DNA from 2 places in the Mesorhizobium sp. LMG17149 genome. Region 2 is predicted to be linked to the other one. Evidence: predicted binding sites of a transcription regulator. Region 2 holds the regulator's gene; the other holds the start of a gene.
What was found. The regulator PhoB, encoded in region 2, activates phosphate uptake and scavenging genes when phosphate is short. The targets are predictions, from matches to a motif close to TGTCATNNANCTGTCAT.
Positions count from the first base shown of each region.

Region 1 (10,110 bases), on a different contig from region 2:
CGAACAGGGCATAGACGGTGTTGACGACCAGCAGAAAGAAGGTCGTCGGCGCAAGCAGCGGGAAGACGATGGTCCAGAATCGCTTGGTCTCGCCGGCGCCATCCATGGCCGCCGCCTCGATCAAGGCTTTCGGCACCGCCTGCAGGCCGGCGACGAAGAACAGGAAATTGTAGCTGATCTGCTTCCAGGCAGCGGCGGACACCAGCAGGATCATGGCGTGAGTGCCGTTGAGCAGTGGATCCCAGGCGATGCCGAAACTCCTCAGCATGTAGGCCAGCGACCCGATCGACGGGTTGAAGAGGAACAGCCACAGCATACCGGCGATCGCCGGCGCCACCGCGTAGGGCCAGATCAAGAGCGTGCGGTAGAGACCTTTGCCGCGCACCACCTTCTCTGCCATGACCGCAAGCAGGAGCGCCACGCACATGGCGACGATGGCGGTCGCAAGGGAAAACACCACCGTGACCTTGATCGAGTTCAGGTAGGCCGGATCGGCAAGCACTTTCCTGAAATTGGCGAACCAGACGAACTTGGTCCTCAGTCCGAACGGATCCTGCCTGAGCATGGATTGGTAGAACGCCTGACCGGCCGGCCAGTAGAAAAACACGAGCGTGATGGCCAGTTGCGGCGCCACCAGCAGGTAGGGAAGGATCTTGTTGGGAAACACGACGCGAGGGGTCATGGAGCCACTCCGAGGTGATGAGGCGGGCGGCACGATGTGGCATCCCTCTTCGCCAAGATGCCTTTGACGAGCGTTTCGGATTGGGCATCATCGACCGTTGGCGAAATCGCAAGGGACGGCAAAACTCCCCTCGCCGAGGGGAGATGCCTGGCAGGACAGGTGGATGCGCCGTAGAGCAAGGACCTGCGCTCGCTCTAATTCCCCAGCGCTTCCTTGATCGCCGCATTGCCACGCGTAACCGCATTGTCGAGCGCCTGCTGCGCGGTTTGCTGGCCGGCGAGCATCTTTTCGAACTCCTCGTTCTGGATATCGCGCACCTGCGGCAGGTTCGGAAGACGTACGCCCTTGGAATTGTCGGTCGGCGCCTTACCCGTCATCTGCAGGATCGGGGTCTCGCGACCGACGTTCTTGTCATAGAAACCGGACTTCTTGGTCGCTTCATAGGCGGCAAGCGTTACCGGCAGATAACCCGACTTCTGGTGCAGGTATTCTTGCACCTCGGTCTTCGACAGGTAGGCGAAGAAGGCCGCGACGCCCTTGTATTCCTCGTCGGATTTATCAGCGAAAACCCACAGGCTGGCGCCACCCGGCGTCGTGTTCTGCGGTGCGCCCTTGGCGTCGCTGTCATAGGGCAATTGGCCGATGCCGTAATTCATGCCGGACTTGACGATATCGCCAAGGCCGCCGGAGGATTCGGTCATGATCCCGCATTCGCCGGCGAGGAAGATCTGCTTGGCTTCGGAGGTGCGGCCGCCATATTTGAAGGTGCCGTCCTTGGCGAGGTCCGCCAGCGCCTGGAAGTGGTTGACGAAAATCGGCGCATTGATCTTGAGCTCGACATCGCCGCCGGCCAGACCGTTCTGCTGGGTGGCCCATGACACGTCATTCCAGGCCGCGAAATTCTCCAGATGGATCCAGGTCAGCCAGGTCGAGGTGTAGCCGCAGGCGGCCGCGCCGCTCGCCTTGATCTTCTTGGCGTCTTCCCACACCTCATTCCAGGTCTTGGGTGGGCTGTCGACGTCGAGACCAGCCTTCTTGAAGATATCCTTGTTGTAATAAAGGATCGGCGAGGAGGAGTTATAGGGGAAAGAGAGCATGGTGCCGTCCGGCTTCGAATAATAGCCGACTATGCCTGGCAGATACTGGCTCTTGTCGAAGGTCATTCCAGCGCTGGTCAACACATCGGCTGCCGGCTTGATTGCGCCTTCGGCTGCCATCATCACGCCGGTGCCGACGTCGAACACCTGCATGATGTCGGGCGCCTGGCCGGCGCGGTAGGCGGCGATGCCGGCATTCAGCGTCTCGGGATACGTGCCTTTGAACACCGGAACGAGTTCATAGTCGCTCTGGCTGGCGTTGAAATCTTTGGAGATCTTGTCGACAACTTCGGCATTGGCGCCAGTCATGGCGTGCCACCAACTGATCTGCGTGACAGCAAAAGCGGAGGTTGAGGAAAGCAGCATAAAGGTGGCGGCAACACCGGCCGCGAAGCCGAAGGACTTCATGTTTCATCTCCCGTTTGTCATTGGCGAAAGGGGCACTCCCGCAGAGGCAATATGTGTCGCTCATGACAATCAGACAACGGTTTTGTTGCAGATCGACGAACTTCACCCCTTTACCTCACGCCACCTCGCCTCCGCTTGGACGCATGGAAAGCCACACGGTTAGCCGGCTTAGCGCGACGACGAGCGCCAGGAACGACCGTCGGGACTGCCAAGCTGGCTTTCGGCGTGCCAGCCCTGATTGCAGCCGCTGCAACCCGAAGAGACACGCCAAGGTTGCAGGCGACTTTATCGATCCCTCAACGGCAACGCGCTACTCAATCCTGCTGCCCTGTTTATTTCCAAAGATCAGGTGAAATAAAATGCTGACGGTCTACAATTGTATCGTCAACGAACACGATCTGAGACTGGTCGCACTCGCCGCGCTGATCTGCGGAATTTCCTGTTTCTCTGCAGTCAACCTGCTTCATCACATAAGCCGCTCCACCGATCGGAACCGGCTTGCCTGGCTGATGATCGCGGCCACTTCGACCGGCTTCGGCATCTGGGCAACGCACTTCATCGCCATGCTCGCATTCACACCTGGCATACCCAGTGCTTACGATCCCGCACTTTCCGTGCTTTCGCTCGCTGCTTCGGTCACTCTGACGGCAGCCGGCATGTGGATCGCCACCTTGCGGAATGAGTTCGATTATCATCTCGTCGGCGGCGCCGTGCTGGGCGGCGGCATCGCGGCCATGCACTACATCGGTATGGCGGCATTCGAGGTTCAGGGCCGCATCGAGTGGAACCTGTTGCTTGTCGCCGTTTCCCTTCTGGCCGGCGTGACGCTCGCGGCGCTGGCGCTGCGTGTCGTGCAGCGCCGTCCCTCCTTGAAGGCGACATCCGGCGGCGCGGTGCTGCTGACGCTGGCGATCTGCACCTTGCATTTCATCGGTATGGGTGCCGTCTCGATCTTCCCCGATCCCTCGATCGTCATATCCGAATACACGATCGAGCCGACCTCGCAGGCTTTCGCCGCCGCCGCCGCCACACTGGTGATCCTGGTTCTGTCGGCATCGGCGCTGTGGATCGATTTGCGCTTCCGTCGCCAGAAGCTCGAGGTCGACCGCATGCACGGTCTGGCCAATGCCGCCGTGGAGGGGCTGATCGTCTGCGACGGCCACCGCATCATCAGTGCCAATGACAGCATGGCGACATTGACGGGCATCGCAACAGCGACGCTGAACGGAATGCAGCTTGGCGATCTCTTCGGATCCGACATGTCGGGCTTCGGCGAACAGCCGCAGGAGGCCGAATTGAGCGGCCGCGATGGCACGAGCATTCCTGTCGAGCTGATCGCCAGGAGCATCGACTATTGTGGCAAGCCTCACAACGTGGTTGCGGTCCGAGACATTCGCGAGCGCAAGAAGGCGGAACAGGAGATCCTGCGCCTTGCCCATTTCGATCCATTGACCGGACTGGCCAATCGCCGCAGCTTTTCCGGCCGGCTGGAGACGGAAATTGCTGCGATGGGCCGGACCAGGAAAGGCGGTCAGCTTGCGCTTCTGCTGCTCGATCTCGACCGGTTCAAGGAGGTCAACGATCTGTATGGGCACGGCGCGGGCGACGCCATGCTGCAGAAGGTTGCGCATTGCGTTACCGGCATTCTTCGTCAAGGACAGATGGTGGCGCGGCTGGGCGGCGACGAATTTGCCATCGTCGCGCCGAACCTGACCGACCCGTTGGAGGCAGGCCGTATCGCCGACGCGGTGCTGACTGCCATGCGCGAGGAAAACCGGCTCTCGGTCGGCGGCGGCCTTGTATCGGCCAGCATCGGCATTGCGCTGTATCCATCGGATGCCGAAAACCAGGCCAGCCTGATAAGCCACGCCGATACGGCGCTCTACCGGGCCAAGACCGAAGGCAAGGACACCTACCGCTATTTCGAAGCTTCGATGGGGGCCGAGGCCCGCGACAAGCGCGTGATGGAGCACGAACTGCGCCAGGCAGTCGCGCGCCAGGAGTTCTACCTCGTCTACCAGCCGCAGAAGGAGATCAGCAGCGGGAAGATGGTCGGTTTCGAAGCGCTGGTCCGCTGGCGGCATCCGACGCGCGGCGACGTCTCGCCGAGCATATTCATCCCGGTCGCCGAAGACAGCGGCGCCATTGGCCAGATTGGCGAATGGGTGCTGACGGCCGCCTGCGAGGAAGCCGCCCGCTGGGAAAATCCGCTGACGGTGGCCGTCAACGTTTCGGCGGTGCAGCTCCACAACACGAATTTCAGCCGCAAGGTCCACGAAACCTTGCTGAATTCCGGCCTGGCGCCCGGCAGGCTCGAGCTTGAGATCACCGAGACGGCGCTTGTCAAGGACATGCCGCGGGCATTGGCCACCTTGCGGCAGGTCAAGGCGCTGGGCGTGCGCGTCGCCATGGACGATTTTGGAACCGGCTATTCCTCGCTCTCCAACCTTCGCGCCTTTCCCTTCGACAAGATCAAGATCGATGGCTCATTCATCAAGTCCGTCGACAAGAACGGCCAGGTCGCGGCGATCGTGCGCGCCGTCCTGGGACTTGGACGCGGGCTCGGCCTGCCGGTTCTGGCGGAGGGTGTCGAGACGCTCGGCGAACTGAAGTTCCTGGACGCCGAAGCCTGCGAGATCGGCCAGGGCTACTATATCGGCAAGCCGGCTCTCATCGAGGAATTCGGCGATCTGACCGGCGTCGTCGCACCCGCTGTCGGCAGCAAACCCGCCAGCCTGCGCGACAGAAGCGTTCTGGCCTTCGCGCCCGCACCCGCGCTAGCCACACGCTAGACTACAGGCTCTCGGGCTTGAGTGCCGTCTCGACCAGCCGCCTGGCGTCCGTCCCCGACCATTCGGCCGGGCCATTCATATGGGCGATAAGGCAGCCTTCGCCGTCGATCAGCATCGTGACGGGAAGGCCTAGCGCCAGGCCACGCTTCTTGAGGTCGTTGAACAGCGCCATCGTCGAATCCCGGTAATAACCGAGCGTCGCGACGCCGGTATCGCTGAGGAACTTCTTCGGCTTCACATCGTCGCCGGCATCGACGTTGACGGCGACCACTTCAAAGGAGTCGCTGCCCTTTTCCTTCTGCAGCGCATCGAGCGCCGGCATTTCGGCACGGCACGGCGCGCACCATGTCGCCCACAGATTGAGCAGCACCGTCTTGCCGGCATGATCGGCAAGCGTCATCGGCTTGCCGTCCGGACCATTGAAGGCAAGGCTCTTCAGGGATTGAGGCGGATCGGCCGGCAAAAGTGCCGCAACCTCACCGGTGGCCGACGCCGCGACTTTCTTGGCGCGGTCGCTCTTGGCCGCGCAGGTCACGTCGTCCCTGCTGTCACCCACGGCAGCTTGTGCCGGTGCATTGTTGCCAGACCGGCTCTCGCTGACATATACCGCGACCGCGCCCGCCAGCGCGCCCGCCACCAAGGCGGCGAGGATCAGGCGCGGGGCCGGGAAGAATCTACTACCGTCTGCCATTTTCTCAAAACTGCTCCGAAGCACGGGTTATAGCCATGAGCGACAAGAAAACCAGCAACCAGATGTGGGGCGGACGTTTTGCCTCGGGTCCGGCCGCGATCATGGAAGCGATCAACGCGTCTATCTCCTTCGACCGCAAACTCTATGCGCAGGACATCAAAGGCTCGATCGCCCATAGCGAGATGCTGGCGCAAACGGGCATTATTTCGGCGGCCGACCAAGAAAAAATCGCTGACGGGCTGAACACGATCCTGAAAGAGATCGAGGCCGGCAGCTTCGAGTTTTCGACACGGCTCGAAGACATCCACATGAACATCGAGGCGCGCCTCGCCGATCTGATCGGCCCGGCGGCCGGCCGGCTGCACACCGCCCGCTCGCGCAATGATCAAGTCGCGGTCGATTTGCGGCTGTGGGTCAAGGATGAATGCTTTCGCGTCGCCGAGGCGTTGAAAGGGCTGATCGAGGCGCTGCTGGAGCGGGCCGAGGAGCATGCCGCGACCGTGATGCCGGGCTTTACCCATATGCAGGCGGCCCAGCCGGTGACCTTCGGCCATCACTGCATGGCCTATGTCGAGATGTTTTCGCGCGACCTGTCGCGCGTGCGCGATGCGATCGAGCGGATGGATGAAAGCCCGCTCGGTGCCGCGGCCCTCGCCGGCACCAGCTTCCCGATCGACCGCCACCGGACCGCCAAGGCGCTCGGCTTCCGCGAGCCGATGCGCAATTCGCTCGACAGCGTCTCGGATCGCGATTTCGCGCTCGAGTTCCTCGGCGTGGCGGCGATCTGCGCCACGCATCTGTCACGGCTGGCCGAAGAGATCATCATCTGGTCGACGCCGCAGTTCGGCTTCGTCAGGCTGTCGGACTCGTTTTCCACCGGCTCCTCCATCATGCCGCAGAAGAAGAACCCCGATGCCGCCGAACTGGTGCGCGGCAAGACCGGCCGCGTCACCGGTCATCTGGTCGGCCTGCTGACGGTGATGAAGGGCATGCCTTTGACCTATGGCAAGGACATGCAGGAAGACAAGGAATCGGTGTTCGACGCCGCCGAGACGCTCGACCTGATGCTGGCGGCGATGACCGGCATGGTCTCGGACATGACGGTCAACGCTGCCGCGATGAAGAAGGCCGCCGGCTCCGGCCACGCGACAGCAACCGACCTTGCCGACTGGCTGGTGCGCACGCTCGGCCTGCCGTTCCGCGAGGCGCATCATGTCACCGGCCGGGCGGTGGCGCTGGCCGAAGACAGGAAGGTGGGGCTGGAGAAGCTTTCACTGGAGGATTTGCAGTCGATCAATTCCGGCATCACGGCCGACATATTTTCGGTGCTGGCGGTGCAGAACTCGGTCAAGAGCCGCACCAGTTTCGGCGGCACCGCGCCGTCGGAAGTGAGGAAGCAGATCCGCGCCTGGAAAAAGCGACTGGCGAAAGCGTAATGCCGGATATTGCGAGCAGTAATATCCCGGATATTGCGACGAGCAATATCCGGGGTGCAATGCGCCGAGAACTCGGCTAAAAGCGGCGGCTGACAAACGTTTCGGACGGATGGATCGATGACCGAAAGCAGGATTTTGGTGACGCTGACGCTGCTGGTTGCGATCGCGGCCGTTTCGGCCTGCGGCAGGAGGGGCGCTCTCGACACGCCCTATGAGGCGGCCGTGCAGGCGCGCAAGGATGCCTCAAAGGCCCACCAGCCCGTGCCGCCGGAGCCGGAAAAACCGGTCAAGGACAAGAAATTCATCCTCGACCCGCTGATCTAGAGCCGACGAGAGCCGGGCCTTCCAACCCGATCTCATCGCGCCCCAACTTCCGGAACCACTCTCGTGAACCATTTCGACTACCGCGACGGCGTGCTCCATGCCGAGGACGTGGCGATACCCGACATCGCCGCACAGATCGGCACGCCATTCTACTGCTATTCGACGGCGACCCTGACCAGGCACTACCGGGTGTTTGCCCAGTCCTTTGCCGGGCTCGACGCGCTGGTCTGCTACGCCATGAAGGCCAATTCCAACCAGGCCGTGCTGCGGACGCTGGCCAAGCTCGGCGCCGGCGCCGATGTGGTTTCGGAAGGTGAATTGCGCCGGGCGCTGGCCGCCGGCATTCCGGCCGGCAAAATCCTGTTTTCGGGCGTCGGCAAGACCGCGCGCGAAATGGACTTTGCCCTTGCCGCCGGCATCCTCTGCTTCAACGTCGAGTCCGAGCCTGAACTCGAGCTGTTGTCGGCGCGAGCCACCGCCCTTGGCAAGGTGGCGTCGATCTCGCTGCGCATCAATCCCGACGTCGACGCCAAGACCCACAAGAAGATCTCCACCGGCAAGGCCGAGAACAAGTTCGGCATCCCGTGGCAGCGGGCGCGGCAGGTTTATGCCCGCGCGGCAAAGCTTCCCGGCATCAGGATCACCGGCATCGATACCCATATCGGCAGCCAGATCACCGAGCTGCAGCCCTTCGACGATGCCTTCGCCCTGCTTGTCGATCTGGTCGGCGCGCTGCGGGCGGACGGCCATGCCATCGAGCATATCGATGTCGGCGGCGGGCTCGGCATTCCCTACCGCATCGACAACAACCCGCCGCCGCTGCCCGACGCCTATGCCCAGATCGTCAGGAAGCATGTCACCAAGCTCGGGCTGAAGGTGATGTTCGAGCCTGGCCGGCTGATATCGGGCAATGCCGGCATCCTCGTCTCGGAAGTGATTTTCGTGAAGGAAGGCGACGCCAAGAACTTCCTCGTCGTTGATGCCGCCATGAACGATCTCATCCGGCCGACGCTCTACGACGCCTTCCACGACATCCGTCCGGTCGTGCAGCCGCCGGCCGACACGCCGCGCATGATGGTCGACGTGGTCGGCCCGGTCTGCGAGACCGGCGACTATATCGGCCTGGACCGCGATCTGCCCAGGCTGAAGGCCGGCGACCTGATTGCCGTCTCAACCGCCGGCGCCTATGGCGCGGTGCAGGCCGGCACCTACAACACCCGCCTGCTGGTGCCGGAGGTGCTGGTCGACGGCGACCGGTTCCACATCGTGCGCCCACGCCCGACCTATGACGACCTGATTGGGCTGGATTCGATGCCCGACTGGCTTGCATAGGAGCGCCGGAAACACACCTACCCGTCCCAGGGAGCAATCATGACGAACGGCATCACCGTCACACGCGAGCGCATTGCCGCGATGGAACCGCGCATCCGCTCCTATATCAGGCACACGCCGGTGCTGCGCGTCGACATGGCCGACTTCGATCAGCCGCCGCTGGCCGTCGACCTGAAGCTCGAATGCCTGCAGCATTCCGGCTCGTTCAAGGCGCGCGGCGCCTTCACCAATCTCCTGGAGCGGCCGGTTCCCGACGCCGGTGTCGTAGCGGCATCGGGCGGCAACCATGGCGCGGCCGTCGCCTATGCCGCCATGCGGCTCGGCCACAAGGCGACCATCTTCGTTCCCGAAGTGAGCCCGCCAGCCAAACTGGAGCGAATCCGCTCCTACGGCGCCGAACTGATCGTCGGCGGCGCCCGCTACGCCGAGGCGCTGGCGGCCAGCGAACGGTTCGCCGAGGAGACCGGCGCCTTGCAGATCCATGCCTTCAACCAGGAGGAAACGCTCGTCGGCCAGGGCACGCTCGGGCTCGAAATCGAGAGCGATTTGCCTAAGATCGACACGCTGCTGGTCGCTGTCGGCGGCGGCGGCCTGATCGGCGGCATCGCTGCCTGGTTTACCGGCCGCATCCGTATCATCGCCGTCGAGCCGGAAGGAGCGCCGACGCTTCATCGCGCCTTCGAGGCCGGACACCCCGTCGACGCGCCGGCCGAGGGTATCGCCGCCGATTCGCTGGCGCCAAAGCGCGTCGGCGAAATGATGTTCCCGATTGCCGAAGCCTTTGTCGAACGCTCGATCCTGGTCAGTGACGACGACATCATCGCCGCGCAGAAGGCGCTGTGGAACCGGGCCCGCATCATCTCCGAGCCGGGTGGCGCCGCCGCCTTTGCCGCGGTCCTGTCGGGCCGCTATGCGCCGGCGGCGGGCGAACGGGTCGCCGTGCTGGTCTGCGGAGCGAATGCGGACCCCGCTACCTTCTAAAGGGCCTGCTGCCTTCTAAAGGGTATGCAGGATGGAACTATAACGGTCCACTTCACGTTTTTCCGAACTGCCTCGCCTTTGCCGTGTTTGCTGGTATTCTTTGAGTCGTGAGGCGTCGGGCTATCCTGCCCGCTCCACAGCATGATCCCGAAAAGTGAAATCCCTTTCGGAACAGATCATGCTCAAAGGGATAAGGCCGCATCCCGGTTTTCGGGATAGGCTCAAGGAAGGGCCGATGACGCAACGACCCACCTTCAGCAGTGATCGCGGCCTGGCCGGACGCCTGGCCTTGAGCCGGTTGGCGACGCGGGTCTCGATGATGGTCGAGCGCGGCTGGCCGTTGCTGCTCCCGCTCGTCATCGTCGCC
Region 1 is NZ_JANIFL010000001.1:106,417-116,526, reverse strand. It holds gene ugpA (sn-glycerol-3-phosphate ABC transporter permease UgpA) at 1-682, opposite strand, end outside; gene ugpB (sn-glycerol-3-phosphate ABC transporter substrate-binding protein UgpB) at 877-2,187, opposite strand; gene NP945_RS00545 (EAL domain-containing protein) at 2,547-4,979, shown strand; gene NP945_RS00540 (TlpA disulfide reductase family protein) at 4,981-5,670, opposite strand; gene argH (argininosuccinate lyase) at 5,706-7,106, shown strand; gene NP945_RS00530 (lipoprotein) at 7,224-7,430, shown strand; gene lysA (diaminopimelate decarboxylase) at 7,494-8,762, shown strand; gene NP945_RS00520 (threonine/serine dehydratase) at 8,802-9,743, shown strand; gene NP945_RS00515 (TIGR02302 family protein) at 9,979-10,110, shown strand, end outside.
Region 1: a site for PhoB is predicted at 2,250-2,266, ahead of ugpB (sn-glycerol-3-phosphate ABC transporter substrate-binding protein UgpB). Genes of this name have one in related genera too.

Region 2 (10,110 bases):
TCTTGTCGACATCGAGCGCGTTGAAGAACGCCTTGAACTCATTGCGAGAAATATCGCCATTGCGGGCGTCGAACAGGGCCTGCGTCGAGCGCAGCAGCGACAGATGCAGGTCGATGCGGCTCTCGATCCGGTTGAGCGCGTCGTCGGCAGTCGCCTCGAACTTGATGCGCGCGGCTTCCTGTGTGGCGAAATAGGCGAAACCTGCCATCACCATGCTGATTAGTGCGACGGCGATAAAGGCGATGATCGGGAAAAGCTTCTTCAACGGATCGTGCGGTCCCTGAGCGATATCGGACCTTTATGGGCAAGTCGCCGTGCCAACACAATGCCAAGGCCAAGCCATCCTTACGGCTGGCATATCACGTGTCCGGCAACCGCGAGCTGGCTTGATCTCAGGCCGCGATCTTCAGCGCGCCCGGTCCTGGAATGGCGCCCGGCGGGCATTTGCCAAGAATGATCATCCCCAGCACCTCGTCCTGCGTGACATCGGTGGTGCGGGCGGTGCCAACGACCTGGCCGTTCTTCATGACGCAGACCCGGTCGGCAAGCTCGAACACATCGTGGATGTCGTGGCTGATCAGGAAGATGCCGATGCCATCGGACTTGAGCTGCTTGACCAGTTCGCCGACCTGCGCCGTTTCCTGCGGACCAAGCGCCGCCGTCGGCTCGTCCATGATCAGGATGCGGGCGTTGAACAGGATCGCACGCGCGATCGCCACCGATTGCCGCTGGCCACCCGACAGCTTGATCACCGGCTCCTTGAAGCGCTGGAAGCGGGGATTGAGCCGACCCATCACCTTGCGCGCCTCGGCCTCCATGGCAACGTCGTCGAGCGTGCCCCAGGCGGTCATCAGCTCGCGGCCGAGGAACAGATTGGCGGCGGCGTCGACATTGTCGGCCAACGCCAGCGTCTGGTAGATCGTCTCGATGCCGTATTTCTTGGCGTCGCGTGGATTGGAGATCGATGCCTCCTCGCCGTTGACGAAGATCTGGCCCGAATCGCGCTTGTAGGCGCCGGACAGGATCTTGATCAATGTCGACTTGCCGGCGCCATTGTGGCCGAGCAGCGCCACGACCTCGCCGGGGAAAAGATCGATCGAGGCGTCGTCGACGGCGCGGATGCCGCCAAACGCGATCGAGATGTTCCTCATGTCGATCAGCGCGGTGGCTGCAGGAGCAGTCTTGTCATTCATGGCATGCCCTCCTAGACGCGCTTGCGATAGACGGTGTCGAGCCACACGGCGATGACCAGTACGGCCCCGACGACGATGCTCTGCAGCGGCGAGTCGACGCCGAGCAGCACCATGCCGGACTGCAGCGACTGCATCAGCAGCGCGCCCAGCATGGCGCCGATGATCGTTCCCGATCCGCCGGCAAGCGACGTGCCGCCGATCACGGCGGCTGCAATGACGAGCAGTTCGTCGAGCGTTCCAAGCACGTTGGTGGCCGAATTCTGCCGGGCCGAGGAGATCGCCGCGGCAATCGTGGCCAGCACGCCCATGATCATGAACACCTTCATGGTGATCCATCGCGTGTTGATGCCGGCGAGATTGGCCGCCTCGGGATTGCCGCCGATGGCGAACACATAGCGGCCGAAACGGGTGCGGTTGGTGATGAAGGTCATGACCAGCCCGACGGCGACAGCCATCAGCACCGGTATGGCGATACCGTGGGCGATGAACAGGCCGCCTTCGGGAACGGTGATGTTGTTGGCGGCCGCATATCTGTTCACGATGCCGATCGGCCAGGGGTAGGAGTTGGCGAGCCAGACCGCACCCATGATGGCGCCGCAGGTGACGACTCCAAGCAGCGCCTCGGCCCAGATCGGACGTAGCGGAAACCGGAAACGCTTGCGCTGCACCCGCCCGTTGAAAAGCCCAAACACCACGGCGAGGCAGGCGACGATCCCAACGACCCAGCTCCAGGTCGCGCCGATCGATCCCGCCGGCCCACCGCCCATCAGCTGAAAAGTGGCGTTAAGCGGCGCCACGGTCTGGCCTGAAGTGACCCACCAGGCGGCACCGCGCCAGACCAGCAGGCCGCCCAGCGTCACGATAAAGGCGGGCACTTCGAGATAGGCGATGACGAAGCCTTGAAAAGCGCCGATCAACAGGCCGAGCGCCAGGCCGATGACCAGTGCCAGGACCCAGATCCACGGGTTGCCGAGTTCGAGCCCGACAAAGCGCACCAGGAAATGCACCTGGGCAAATCCCATCACCATGCCGATCAGGCCCTCGGCGGAACCGACCGACAGGTCGATGTTGCGCATGACGATGACCAGCACCATGCCGCAGGCCATGATGGCAACCGCGGATGTCTGCACCGACAGGTTCCACAGATTGCGCGGCGTGAGAAAGGTGCGGCTGTCGAAATCGAGCGGATTGACGCCAAGGCGCAGGCTGGAAATGACATGCAGCCCAATCCAGATGACCAGCAGCGCGCCGATCATGCCGAGCATGCGGGTGTCGATCTCGGTCGCCTTCAGGAACCGGGCGACGGCGCCGAGTTCCGACGCGCGCGCCGTATCGGTCTGCGGGTTTGACGTCGTATCGGTCATGGTTTCCTCCCACCGGCTGGCCGTCTGACACGCATGCCGGAGCCCAGCCTAGAAGCTATCCGCATGATGCGGAAACACAATTCTTTGAGAAAACGCCGCGGCTTTTGGGCCGCGGCGTTCAGATATTGCAAAGTGGTACGGATCAGTTGCAGGCCGCCACGGTGCCGGCGGCGACACCCGCGCAGACTTCGTCCTTCTTGATCCAGCCGGCGTCGATGACGACGTTGAGATTGTCCTTGGTGATGGCAACCGGGGTCAGGAACAGCGACTTGACGGTGTTGCCGCCCGGCGTCGTGAAGTCCTTGGCGCCGGCGATGTCGCTCGTCTTCTTGCCGTCGGCCAGTTGCGAGGCGATCTCGGCGGCATTCTTGCCGAGCTCCCGCGCGTCCTTCCACACCGACACGGTTTGCGTGCCGAGGGCGATGCGGTTCAGCGCGGCGTGGTCGCCGTCCTGACCCGAGACCGGCACGGTGCCGGCCAAGCCTTGAGCCGTCAGCGCCGCGACGACGCCACCGGCAGTGCCGTCATTGGCCGCGACCACCGCGTCGACCTTGTTGTCGTTGGCGGTCAGGAACTGCTCCATGTTCTTCTGGGCGTTGGCGGGCAGCCAGCCATCCGTGTAGGCTTCGCCAACATTCTTGATCTTGCCGCTGTCGATGGCTTCCTTGAGCACTTCCATCGAGCCCGAGAACAGGAAGTCGGCATTGGGATCGGCACCGGAGCCCTTGATGAAGACGTAGTTGCCTTCCGGCTTGACCTTGAACACTTCGCGGGCCTGCATGCGGCCGACTTCCTTGTTGTCGAAGGTCAGATAGAAGACGTCCTTGTTCTCGATCAGCCGGTCATAGCCGACGACCGGAATGCCCTCGTCCAGCGCCTTCTGCACCGCCGGGCCGATGGCCGACGCATCCTGCGCCAGGATGATCAGTGAATTGGCGCCCTGCGAGATCAGGCTTTCGACATCGGTAAGCTGCTTGCCGGGATTGGACTGCGCATCGGCGGAGATGTACTTGTCGCCGGCGGCCTCGATCGCCGTCTTCATGGCGGCCTCGTCGGTCTTCCAGCGTTCTTCCTGGAAGTTGGACCACGAAACGCCGACAACCTTGTCCTTCGCCTGCGCGACAGACGCGAGCGTCAGCGACATGGCGGCACCCGCCAGGATGGCGGCCGTGAATCTTTTCATATTATCCTCCCTGCGCCGCGTATGGCGCGACCAAACTGACCCGAGGGCCGGCACAAAGGCTCTATTTTTTCGAGCCTCGAAAAAATACTGGGCCAACGCCCGAACGCTGTCAACATCGATTCTGATGGATTTTGATGTCATTTCGAGGTTTTTTCGAGTCTCGGAATAAATAAATGACACGGCCTGCAGCTTCTGCCAGTATTTACCGGCGTCACCGACAGCGTTCCAGGGGCAGGAGGAACCGCGGCGACCGGGAGGATATGAAAGAACATGTCGGTCGGAATCCGCCACGACGATCTGCGCCGCCGCAACCGCGCCATGGTGATCGCGGCAGTGCGCCGCGCCGGACAGCCGTCGCGAACCGAGATCGCCGCGACCACAAGCCTCAGCCATTCGACCATCTCGGCGATTTCATCCGACCTGATCGTCGAAGGCATCCTGACCGAAAGCAAGCCGAGCGAGGCCGGCTCGCTCAAACGCGGCCGGCCGCAGGTCGGCCTCAGTCTCAATCCGGAAGCGGCCGCGGTAATGACCGTGGTGCTGTCGCTGAACTTCCTCTCCGTCGCCGTCATCGACTATGCCGGCCAGGTAATATCCGAGGAACAGCGCCGGCTGGACACGCTGACGATGTCGCGCGAGTCGCTGATCGGGGAATGCACGGCCATCGTGCGGCGCCGCCTGGCAGATCCCGACCTGGACGTGCGCAGCATCGCCCGCATCGCGCTGGCCATCCAGGGCATCACCGACACCCGTGCCCGCGCCATGCTGTGGTCGCCGATCACGCCGCACACCGACATCGCCTTCGCTGACATATTCGAAGACGAGTTCGGCATCCCCGCCATAATGGAGAACGACTGCAACATGATGGCGGTGGCGCTGCGCTGGCGCGACCCCGATCGTTACCGCGACGATTTCATCGCTATCCTTTTGTCGCACGGCATCGGCATGGGACTGGTGCTGAAGGGCGAATTGTTCACCGGCACCCATTCTTCGGGCGGCGAATTCGGCCACATGATCCATCGGCCGAACGGCGCGCTATGTCGCTGCGGACGGCGCGGCTGCGTCGAAGCCTATGCGGGCAATTACGCCATATGGCGCAACGCCAGGCAGATGGGCGAGGATGCAGAACCCGTTGCCGATGTCAGCGACGCCGACATGCGCGCCCTGGCTGCCGCGGCCCGCGAAGGTGACGGACCCGAACGGGAAGCCTATCGCAAGGCCGGCGAAGCGCTCGGCTACGGCCTCGGCAGCCTGTTCGCGCTGATCGATCCGGCGCCGGTCGCCATGGTCGGTGTCAGCGCCGCCGCCTTCGACCTGATCGAGCCGGCATTGCGGCAAGCGATTGCCCAGACCGCCGGCGGCCAGCATTCCAAATCGATTTCCTTCGACACCGAGCCGAACGAACTGCCGCTGATCCGCGAAGGCTGCGCCATGCGGGCGCTGATCTTCGTCGATCAGGAGATTTTTGCGCCGGGCGTGCAGGCGAGATCCGGTTTCGGCGGCAAGAACGTGGCGTGAGTTCAAACGAGGGAGTTCAGTCCTCTCGGATGGCGTATCCGGCCCCACGGATCGTGCGGATGACATCAGGCATACGGCCATTGTTGACCGCCTTGCGCAGCCGGCCGACATGCACGTCGACCGTGCGCTCATCGATGTAGATCGTCTCGCCCCAGACATTGTCGAGCAGCTGGCTGCGCGAGAACACGCGGCCTGGATGGCGCATCATGAATTCGAGCAGGCGGAATTCCGTCGGCCCAAGCCGGATCTCGCTCTTCTTGCGATAGACACGGTGCGACTCGCGATCGAGCACGATATCGCCGACCTTGAGCACGCTGGACAGCACTTCCGGCTTGGCCCGGCGCAGCAGCGCCTTGACCCTGGCCATGAACTCCGGCGTCGAGAAGGGCTTGACCAGATAGTCGTCGGCGCCGGTCGACAGGCCGCGCACGCGGTCGCTTTCCTCGCCTCGCGCGGTCAGCATGATGATCGGCAGCCGCTCGGTCTCGGGACGCATTCGCAGGCGCCGGCAGAGTTCGATGCCCGAAACCGCAGGCACCATCCAGTCGAGCACCAGAAGATCGGGAACGTTCTCCTGCAGCCGGATTTCGGCCTCATCGCCGCGCGTCACGACCTCGACCTGGTAACCTTCGGATTCAAGATTGTAGCGGAGCAGCACGCCTAGCGGCTCCTCATCCTCCACCACCATGATGCGTGGTGCGATCATCGGCTGGTCACCCCTGTTATGCCGCTGGCGCGGACATTGCCGTCTCGTCCTGCTTCGGACGATTGGCTGGCAGCTGCGTGCCGGTCAAAACATAGTAGGCATTTTCGGCGATGTTGGTCACGTGGTCGCCGATCCGCTCGAGGTTCTTGGCGCAAAACAACAGGTGCGTGCACGCCGTGATGTTGCGGGGATCTTCCATCATGTAGGTCAGCAGCTCGCGGAACACCGAGGTGTATTTGACGTCGATGCGTTCATCATTGTTTCTGAGCGTGGCAAGCGCTGCCGCGTCAGCGGCGGCATACTCGTCGACGACCCCCTGCACCTGGATCAGCACCAGCTGCGCCATCGCGTCGATCGAATGCGAAAGATCGTGCGGCGTGACGCTCAGCCCGACAGTGCCGACGCGCTTGGCGATGTTCTTGGCAAGGTCGCCGATGCGCTCGAGGTCGCCGGCCATGCGGATCGAACCGACCACCGCACGCAGATCGTTGGCCATTGGCTGGCGCTTGGCGATCAGCGTGATGGCGCGATCGTCCAGCTCGCGCTGGCGGGCATCCATGATGGCATCGTCGGAAACCACGCGCTGCGCCAGCGCATTGTCCGAATTGAGCAAAGCCTTGGTCGAGCCACTGACCATCGAGCGGGCGAGATCGCCCATGTCGCGGATCAGCTGGCTGATCTGCTCCAGATCCTCATCGAAAGATGCAACGGTATGTTCACCCATGATCTTCGTCCCTCATATGCCTGAGCTCAGCCGAACCGGCCGGTGATGTAGTCCTGGGTGCGTTTGTCGTCGGGGGTGGTGAACATCTTGTCGGTGGCGCCCTCCTCGACCAGATAGCCTAGATGGAACATCGCGGTGCGCTGCGACACGCGCGCGGCCTGCTGCATCGAATGGGTGACGATGACGATCGTATAGTTCTGGCGCAGTTCGTCGATCAGTTCCTCGACGCGAGCAGTGGCGATCGGGTCGAGCGCCGAACACGGTTCGTCCATCAGGATCACCTCGGGTGACACGGCGATGGCGCGTGCAATGCACAGACGCTGCTGCTGGCCACCGGAAAGACCCGTGCCAGGTTCCTGCAAACGGTCCTTCACCTCGTTCCAGATCGCCGCCTTCTTCAAGCTCGACTCGACGATCTGATCCATGTCGGCCTTGCGCTTGGCCAATCCGTGGATGCGCGGGCCATAGGCGACGTTCTCGTAGATCGACTTGGGGAACGGATTGGGTTTCTGAAACACCATGCCGACGCGCGCCCTGAGTTCGACGACATCGATGTTCTTGTCGTAGATGTCTTCTTCGTCGAGCGTTATCTTGCCGGTTACCCGCGCGGAATCGATGGTGTCGTTCATGCGGTTGAGGCAACGCAGGAAGGTCGACTTGCCGCAGCCGGAGGGGCCGATCAGCGCCGTCACCTGATTCAGGCGGACGTCGAGATTGACATCGAACAGCGCCTGCTTCTCGCCATAGAACACGCCGACCTTGTCGCCGCGCATTTTGATCACTTCGTTCGACTTGGCGTTCATCTTATCGCCCACTGCATTTTCAAGGGACTGTTCGGTCATGATGTTCATACCAAAATGCCTTTTTTCTACCAGCGCCGCTCGAACCGACGCCGAAGCACGATCGCGGTGATGTTCATGGCCATGAGGAAGACGAGCAGGATGATGATCGCGCCCGACATGCGCTCGACGAAGGCGCGCTCGGCCTCGTTCGCCCACATATAGATCTGCACCGGCAGCGCGGTGGCCGGATCGAAAGGCGTCGTCGGTGGATCGGCGACGAAGGCGACCATGCCGATTAGCAGCAGGGGCGCGGTTTCACCGAGCGCACGCGCTAGACCGATGATGGTGCCGGTGAGGATGCCGGGTGCGGCAAGCGGCAGGATGTGCTGGAACACCATCTGCATCTTGGAGGCGCCAAGACCGAGAGCCGCCGAGCGGATCGACGGCGGCACCGCGGCAAGTGCAGCGCGCGTCGCGATGATGATCGTCGGCAGCGTCATCAGTGTCAGCACCAGGCCGCCGACGAAAGCGGCGGAGCGCGGCATGCCCAGGAAATTGATGAACACCGCGAGGCCGAGCAAGCCGAAGACGATTGACGGCACCGCTGCCAGATTGTTGATGTTGACCTCGATAAGGTCGGTGAAACGGTTCTTCTTGGCGAACTCCTCCAGATAGATGGAGGCGGCGACGCCGATCGGCAGCGCCAGGAGCAACACGATCACCATCATATAAAACGAGCCGATGATCGCCACGCCCATGCCCGAGGTTTCCGGGCGGCTGGAGGCGCCGTAGGTGAACAGGCCGCTGTTGAAGTGCTCGGCCATCGCGCCCTCGGCCTTGAGCTTGTTCATCCAGGTGATCTGCTGGTCCGAGACCTTGCGTCGCGCTTCCTCGACACTGAGGTCGATCTGGCCCTTGAAAGCCGAGTCGAGATTGGCGGCGGCGAGGATGTTGACGTTGCGTGTCGTGCCGATCACGGACGGATCGGCGGCAACGATGTCGCGCAACTGGACGCGGGCGCCTTCCGACAGGAAGCCCTTGAGCTTCTGGATCATCGGCTTGTCATCAGGAGAGATGCCGAGCTTGGCCACAAGCGCGTTTTCGGCAAGCTTGGGATAATTTGCCTTGATCAGAACGCTCGGATCGGTTGCACGCTTGCCGGAAGGATCGATCACCTTCTCGTCGAACGAGATCGGCAGTGATACCGTCGTCTGCCAGAAGGCGGTGTAGCCTTTCGAGACGATGGTGATCAGCATGATTGCCAGGAACGCCAGGCCTACGGAAATCGCCACGACGCCATAGAAGCGGAAACGGCGTTCGGCGGCGTAACGGGCCTTCAGGCCGATGTCGCGGCGCGGATGGGCCGCCGCCCTGACCATCGTATCCATGGAAATGTCGGTCATTCGTACTGCTCCCGATATTTGCGCACGATGTAGAGCGCGACGATGTTCATCACCAACGTCAGCGCGAACAGCGTCAGGCCGAGCGCGAAGGCGACCAGCGTCTGCGGCGAATTGAACTCGAGGTCGCCGGTGAGCTGGTTGACGATCTTGACGGTGATGGTCGTCATTGCCTCGAACGGGTTGATGGTAAGGTTGGCGGCGACGCCCGCCGCCAGCACGACAATCATCGTTTCGCCGATGGCGCGCGAGGCGGTCAGCAGGATGGCGCCGACGATGCCGGGTAGTGCAGCCGGCAGGATCACCCGCTTGATCGTCTCGGAGCGGGTCGCGCCGAGGCCAAGCGACCCGTCGCGCATGGCGCGCGGCACCGCGGTTATGATGTCGTCCGAGAGAGAGGACACGACCGGGATCAGCATGACGCCCATGACCAGGCCGGCGGTGAAGATGCTCTGGCCCTGGATGAAGGGCGAACCGCCGGTCAGCGCCGCGGACAGGTCGCGCAGGAACGGCCCAAGCGTGACGACGGCGAAGATGCCGTAGACGATGGTTGGTATGCCGGCCAGAAGTTCAAGCGCCGGCTTGACCACCGAGCGCACCTTGGGCGTTGCGTATTCGGCCATGTAGACAGCCGACATCAGCCCGACCGGCACCGCAACCAGCAGCGCGACGGCGGCGATGTAGAGCGTGCCCGCAAGAAGCGGGATCAGGCCGAACTGACCCTGGCTGCCGCCCGAACCGGCAGCGGCAAAACGCGGATCCCAGACGGTGCCGAAGAAGAAACTCATCGGCGAGACGCTTTCGAAAAAGGTGATCGTCTGGAACAGCATCGAAAGCACGATGCCGATGGTGGTCAGGATGGCGATGGTGGAGGCGGCAAGCAGCCCCCACAGCATCAGCCTCTCGACATTGTTGCGGGCCCTGGCGCGCGGCTCGATCTGCCTGAGCGCATAGAAGGCGCCGGCGATCGAGGAAACGAGAATGACAATGGCGCCGAACAGGCCGAGCCGGTCCTGGACCTTGTTCGCCTCGACGGCGATCGGGATCATGTAATCCTGCGTGTCGCTCGCCAGTGCCACACCCTTGGCGGCGAGCAGCGGCTGCAGCTCGGCAAAGCTGGCAGGCATTGCGGCCAGTGTGCCTGCATCGAGTTTGCGCAGGCCCCTGGCGAGGCTCTTTACGAGGCTGACATCCAGTGCCTCACTGGCAACCTTGCTGTCGACGGTGCGCTCGGGCAAGG
Region 2 is NZ_JANIFL010000008.1:263,241-273,350, reverse strand. It holds gene NP945_RS20920 (CHASE domain-containing protein) at 1-265, opposite strand, end outside; gene NP945_RS20915 (ATP-binding cassette domain-containing protein) at 393-1,193, opposite strand; gene NP945_RS20910 (sugar ABC transporter permease) at 1,205-2,557, opposite strand; gene xylF (D-xylose ABC transporter substrate-binding protein) at 2,700-3,740, opposite strand; gene NP945_RS20900 (ROK family protein) at 4,011-5,258, shown strand; gene phoB (phosphate regulon transcriptional regulator PhoB) at 5,275-5,964, opposite strand; gene phoU (phosphate signaling complex protein PhoU) at 5,981-6,688, opposite strand; gene pstB (phosphate ABC transporter ATP-binding protein PstB) at 6,715-7,539, opposite strand; gene pstA (phosphate ABC transporter permease PstA) at 7,557-8,873, opposite strand; gene pstC (phosphate ABC transporter permease subunit PstC) at 8,870-10,110, opposite strand, start outside.